2 regions of the Paenibacillus filicis genome follow, and region 2 is predicted to be linked to the other one. Evidence: predicted binding sites of a transcription regulator. Region 2 holds the regulator's gene; the other holds the start of a gene.
What was found. Region 2 encodes CtsR, which represses protease genes until heat stress. Its sites were predicted from a motif close to ATGGTCAATAAAGGTCAAACA; they were not measured.

Region 1 (3,415 bases), on a different contig from region 2:
CGGAGATGATAACCTTCTTAGCGCCGCCCTTCAGGTGAAGCTCAGCTTTTTCTTTGGAAGTGAAGATACCTGTGGATTCAACCACGATTTCAGCACCAGCTTCTGCCCAAGGGAGGTTTTCCGGATTGCGCTCGGCGAATACTTTAACCGTTTTGCCGTCCACGATCAGTGCGCCTTCAGTCGATTCGACTTTAGCATCGAGCACGCCATGCGTCGTGTCGTATTTCAGCAGGTGAGCCAGTGTTTTCACGTCTGTCAGGTCGTTGATTGCAACAACTTCGACATTCGGGTTGTTCAGCGCTGCGCGGAATACGTTACGACCGATACGACCAAATCCGTTAATACCAATTTTCGTTGCCATGAGAGGTTTCCTCCTAAGAATGGTTTGTATATAGTCAAGACGGGGGTTAGCCCGTCAAGATGACAAAAGCTGTACAATCTCGGCAGCCGCAGCCTCATCAGTGACCAGTACGTCCTCGTGCCCGTACCGGAGCACAGCCAGAATCGCTTCGCCCTTACCCCGGCCTCCGGCGATGCCGATGACCGTGTCCATATCGTGAATGTCCTCGATGCGCAAGCCTACCGTTGGCATCTTGTGCAAGATACGCCCGCTGCGGTCAAAGTAATATCCGAACGCCTCAGCCAAAGCGCCTTCGCGCTGCAGACTTGCCGTCGTCTCGGGATCGACCTTCCGCCGTCTAGCCATCACCATAGCATCTCCCATGCCATGTACGACCATTCTCGCTTTGCGGATGAAATGGAACACTTCCGTAATATGATCATCCTGCAGCAGCGACTGGTACGCCTCATCGTTCAGATGATCGGGTACATGCAGCAGCCGGTAACGCCCGCCTGCCTTCTTCGCCATCGTTGCCGCGATCGTGTTCGCCTGAAGATCCACGCTCTCGCCCAATCCGCCGCGTGCCGGTACGAACCAGCAGCTCTTCATGGAAGCCGTAGCGTTCAGCTGATTGGCGACCTCAGCCATCGTAGATCCTCCCGTGACGGCGATGACCTCTTCTTCCTTAACCAGCTTTCTCATCACCGAAGCGCCTGCGCGCCCCAGCTCCTTCTTCGTATGCGGAGAAGCCTCCGAATCCCCGGGCACGATCACAACCTGCTTGAGGCCAAATCTGGAGCGTATGCGCTCCTCCCAGTCGGTAAGCCCGAACAAGTCCTTCACCAGTGGTTCGATCTGCTCCAGCAGAAGTCTGCCGTCCTCGGTAATCCGCATCCCCGAAGCATCGATCTGAAGCAATCCCTGCTCCTTGAGGAATTCAACCTCGCCACGCAGCACGCGCTCCGTGGATCCGATCGAAGCAGCCAGCGTCCGGCGGCCGACAACACCCGACACAAGAATATGCTGAAGAACCGTATAGCGCTTCTTCATCGAGTCGAGCAAATCCGGCACCAGTAGCTTTTGGATGTCTAGCATATCCCGCATGGCATTCACATCTCTTCCACATTGGGACTCATTTCGTCCCGGTGATACTTTTTCGGTCCCACACACTTCGAAAAAAGTGCTAAGCTCATCACTTAGCTGATTTCATTATAGATCAAAGCCGGTTCAAGATCAAGACGTAAAACCCCCTTGCATTATTAGAAAAGATGAGGTACAATAACTTCTGCTGTCACTGTTGCTTGTCTGCAAGTACAGCTTCATATGCGCCCGTGGTCCAATGGATATGACGTAGGCCTCCGGAGCCTGAGATTAAGGTTCGATTCCTTACGGGCGCGCCATTTATACAAACCAACAATCAGTCCTGATCTTCATGAAGACTGATTTTTTTATGTCTTCGTTTGACCTTCCTTGACCTTAGTTTGAATTTCCGTTATGATGGGTATAGCTTGATATTGAGGTTTTATTAAAGGAGGCTGCAGCTCATGAGTTTTATTCCAATGGTTGTCGAACCTGATGCAAGAGGAGAACGCGCATACGATATTTACTCGCGGCTCTTGAAGGACCGGATTATTTTTCTCGGTAGCGGAATCAACGACGTTGTAGCCAACTCGATCATTGCGCAATTGTTGTTCTTGACCGCACAGGATCCGGATAAAGACATCAGTATCTATATCAACAGCCCCGGCGGCTCCATCACGTCCGGCATGGCGATTTATGATACCATGCAGTTCATCAAGCCGGATGTTTCGACGATCTGCGTCGGTATGGCCGCTTCGATGGGAGCCTTCCTGCTCGCCGCAGGCGCCAAAGGCAAGCGTTATGCCCTGCCTAACAGCGAGGTTATGATCCACCAGCCGCTCGGCGGTGCCGAAGGCCAGGCCAGCGATATCGAGATCCGCGCTAGACGCATTCTCAAGATGCGTGACAAGCTGAACACGATCCTCGCCGAGCGTACAGGCCAGTCGTTCGAGAAAATCGAGCGCGATACCGACCGCGACAACTTCATGTCCGCTGCCGAAGCGCAAACGTACGGCCTGATCGACAAGGTCATCGAGCGCATCTAATTCGTCAAACGGTGTACAGCGAGTGCTAGAGCAGGAAGCCCTGACCGGCTCCCTCCCCATAAGGGGAGGACCGGTCAGGGCTTTTTTTTGCCCGCAGGCGTCACGGCCCTACTAGTAGCCCCCGCCCCGAAGCTGGGAGCGTCCGCTGAGACGCTATGGCGCTCCGGAAGCCGTCGTAAATTCAAAGGTATGACTGCGCCGTCCTGCATCTACTATCACTTGAACCCGGCTTCCCGGCGCGAAGCCGCCTTCGGGCTCGAACGTCATACCGGAAGGACCCCCGCCTGTCATCCCCGGAACTACTCGCTCTGGCTGCTCCACGTAGCGGATTCTCATGCCCATGGAACTGTGCGTCCCTGAGAATACCACGTTTACCTGGGCATTCAGCGGGACATCGACCGCTCCATGCTCCGGATAGGTGAAGGCCACCCAGCGGCTGCTCTGATACAGCTCCCAGCCCCACCAGCCTCCGGCAATCGCCAGTAGCAATGCCACAAATTGGGCAAGCTGCTTTCCAGGGAGCTTTAGGCCCTTGCGCAACCGTCCTGACAAGGCGACGATCGCGGACACGATCGTGCCTGCAGCGAGCGCAGTTAACCACAGATGGAGACCCATCCCGATCACGAAGCCTGCTCGCTCTGAGGGCATCCACTCTCCGGTAAATACACCACCGTACAGCAGCCAGCTGAAAAGTGCGGGAACCTGCGCTAGCCCAATTACCAGCATACCTACAATGCCGACGAGCAGCAGCCATCTTCTCACACCCTCGGGGCTCCGCATATATGCGAGCCTCCCCGTAAGGGCTAATGCACCACCAGAGATGGCGCTCAGGCCCCAAATCCGAATCTCCGCCTCCTGTACCTGCCCCAGGATATACCAGGGCAAGGACGGAACGTACAGAATTCCGACGACAAGTAAGCTCCAGCCCGTCCAAGCCATCCATCTGCTT
Region 2 (3,415 bases):
CCTCTTGAGCCAACGATAACACTTTCTGCGCGCGTTCCGTAAATCTGCCAAACATCATGAGTAACACCTCCAAGATTGGTAAAAATCGATTTCGATTATTTGCTGCGAATGAAGCTCTTGGTGTTAGCTGACTTCGTCCGATTCGGACATCTTGTCACGGATCAGCTGCGCTCTTCTAATGTCTCTTTCTTCAGGCGATAGCTTTTCTCCTGCTAACTGCTGCAAAAAACCGGGTTGCGTCATCACAAGCAGCTCATTGAGCACTTGCGGCGGCACTTTTTTGATAAAACCCAGATCTATGCCAAGCCTTACATCGGATAGCCGCTGTGCCGCTTCCTTGGAATCCATAATCGCCGCATAGGACAAAATGCCGAAGGAACGGCTGACCCGGTCCAGAATTTTAGCTCTGTTCTCGACAGAGAGCTTATACCGAGCTGCGCGTTCATGCTCGATAATCTGCCGGACCACGCTGTGCAGGTTATCGATGATTTCTTCCTCTGACTGCCCGAGGGTAATCTGATTGGAAATCTGGAACAGATTGCCTAGCGCCTCGCTCCCTTCCCCATACAGTCCTCGCACAGCCAGACCTACCTGGGTAATGGCCGACAATATCCGGTTGATCTGCTGCGTAAGCACCAGGGCCGGAAGATGAATCATCACCGAAGCACGAATCCCCGTTCCGACATTGGTTGGGCAGCTTGTCATATAGCCTCGCTTCTCGTCGAAGGCATACTCGAGTTGAACCTCGAAAATATCGTCGATCTGATTGGCGAGGTCCCAAGCTTCCTTAATCTGAAACCCGGGGCACAAGCATTGTATTCGCAGATGATCCTCTTCATTCACCATGATGCTGATGGATTCATTATCCGACAGAATAACTGCTCCGTTGCGCGATTCGTCAGCCAGTGCCGGACTTATCAGATGCTTCTCGACCAGCACCCGGCGTTCTAGCTCACCGAGCTCCGACAGAGGCAGCAGCGTGAAGCGGCTGATCGTATCCAGATCGTCATTGCCTACTACGCCACCAATGCGCTCCAGCACCTCTTGAGACTGCTGATTCGTCGATAGCATGGGGAAGGGATAAGCCCCCACATTACGGGCAATTCGTATGCGCGTGCTGATGACGATATCCGAGTCCGGACCTTCCTCCTTCATCCAATCGCTTAATGCATGCTCCGTGAAGCGTTGCGCTTCCGTCATAGGGTACTCCTCCTTATTCCCCTGCTGTCTGGCTTTCCGACGCCTGCTTCTCTAGCTCCCGGATCTGATCCCGCAGCTTGGCTGCTTCTTCGAACTCCTCCTGCTCAATGCGGTCGTGCAGGTCTTTCTTCAGAACTTCGATTTCCCGTTTGAGCTTTATTAACCCTCCAGAACGCTTGGGAACCTTACCTGTATGGGTTGTATTTCCATGCACCCGCTTGAACAATGGGTCCAGCTTCTCATTGAAATGCTTGTAGCATTCGCTGCAGCCGAACCGCCCCACCTTACTGAACTGGCTGTAAGTAAGACCGCAATGATCACAACGGGTCGGTTGTACCTTGTTCGCTGATGACTGGTTATGCGAGGAAGGCTCGAAATCAAGCAGCCCGCTTAATAAATTATGGATCGAAAATCCGCCAGGGGTTCCAGGGATGAGCTCCCCTTTCTCCCGTGCGCAGGACTCGCAGATATGGAACTCCGTCTTCTCGCCGTTCAAGATCTTCGTAAAATGAAGTGTCGCCTGCTTCTTCCCGCATTCCTGGCAAATCAAAGCAGTCCCTCCTTCGGCGTTATATAAGGACCCTCAAGCTACTTGCTGAGCAAGCAAACCATCATCGCCTTCAGCATTCTGGCACGTATCTCGTCGCGCAGCGGAAGCTTCAGGGCAAGCACCTCACGGGCTACAGCGGCCTTCATCAGCGCAGCCTCACGGGCTGTGACAAATCCGCCTTCCTCCAGCTGATACAGCAAGCCTTCGGATGTCGTCTGGTCGATGTGATTGCCTACATTCTGGAAAATGAAGTCAAGCACGGTGCCATGAGAATGAAGCACGACCTTCTGAATACGCACATAGCCTCCGCCACCCCGCTTGCTTTCGACAATATACCCCTTCTCGAGAGTAAAGCGCGTGCTGATGACATAATTGATTTGCGAGGGTACGCAATTAAATTGATCGGCCAGATCATTACGCTGGATTTCGATCACGCCATCAGGGCTTTGCTGCATGATTTGCTTCAGATGCTGCTCAATCATCTCTGAAACACTGCGCAATCTGTTCAACCTCCAAGACAAAAGTTGAGAACACAATTCGTCAATTTCTGACTTTGACTTTCTTTGACTTTAGTAACATTATAGCAGATTTTCTGAAGAATGCAACAATTCCGGAAACACCTTCTTTAAGCCTATTTTCGGCGTATTTTTGGGGATACAGCTGAGTCTTTAATTAGGTATACGTTATAGTTCTCAGTATGCACATCCCCTGGGCAGGCTAACGAACGGGGAACGACCAATTCCTGCGCCATTACCAAGTAACTGCCTATACTGCCAACAAATAAAGCTGCCTTACCCGGCACTCCATACATGCTGCCCTGTATCTTGTGAGATAGTAAATCGAGACATTTACAGAGGGTGACTCTAACTATTCTCAGGAGATCAGGAGGAATATGGATTGAAGCAGAACCGCTGCCGTTGGATGCTTGTCGTGACAATATTAACCGTCTGCCTATTTACCGTATGTGCCCTTCCGGATTCCGTGCATGCTGACGTTGCCTATCATTTTGGATTTAAGAAAAGCGTCAACGGCCGGGATCCTTCCATTGATGAAGAAGGCTTCAAACCGCTCCTACAGAAATACGGGGCTATTTTCACGGGAGACCCCAGCCAAAAAGAGCTCTTCCTCACCTTCGATAATGGATATGAAAACGGGTTTACCTCTCGCATCCTGGATGTCCTGAAGGAAAAGCAGGTGCCCGCTATTTTCTTTGTAACCGGTCATTATGTGAAGGAGCAAGCCGAACTGCTCAAACGGATGAAAGCCGAGGGCCATCTGATCGGGAATCATTCGTGGCATCATCCCGATATGAGCCAAATCTCTGCCGAACGTATTCGTGAAGAGCTGAATAAGGTAAAAACAGAGGTCGCAGCCGTGACTGGTCAGCAAGAGATGCCTTACCTGCGTACGCCCCGGGGAATTTTCAACGAGCGGTCGCTGGCGGTTAGCAAGGAGCTGGGGTATACCAATGTATTCTGGTCAGTCGCCTACAGGGACTGGGATACGAAGGACCAAAGAGGCTGGAAACACGCTTATGACAAAGTGATGGCTCAACTACACCCTGGAGCCGTGCTGCTGCTGCACTCGGTATCCAAGGACAACACAGAGGCACTGGGTGCCATCATCGACGCAGCCCGCCAGCAGGGCTATGTGTTCAAAAGCTTG

Region 1: clpP (ATP-dependent Clp endopeptidase proteolytic subunit ClpP) is a predicted target of CtsR. The motif match lies at 1,798-1,818, and genes of this name have one in related genera.

The regions. Positions count from the first base shown of each region.
Region 1 covers NZ_JBBPCC010000032.1:29,185-32,599, reverse strand. Annotated here, with positions in the region: gene gap (type I glyceraldehyde-3-phosphate dehydrogenase) at 1-361, opposite strand, end outside; gene WMW72_RS32285 (sugar-binding transcriptional regulator) at 416-1,444, opposite strand; tRNA gene WMW72_RS32280 (tRNA-Arg) at 1,666-1,740, shown strand; gene clpP (ATP-dependent Clp endopeptidase proteolytic subunit ClpP) at 1,885-2,466, shown strand; gene WMW72_RS32270 (Ig-like domain-containing domain) at 2,620-3,405, opposite strand.
Region 2 covers NZ_JBBPCC010000034.1:220-3,634, reverse strand. Annotated here, with positions in the region: gene clpC (ATP-dependent protease ATP-binding subunit ClpC) at 1-58, opposite strand, end outside; gene mcsB (protein-arginine kinase McsB) at 124-1,200, opposite strand; gene mcsA (protein-arginine kinase activator protein McsA) at 1,214-1,750, opposite strand; gene WMW72_RS32795 (CtsR family transcriptional regulator) at 1,789-2,250, opposite strand; gene pdaA (delta-lactam-biosynthetic de-N-acetylase) at 2,648-3,415, shown strand, end outside.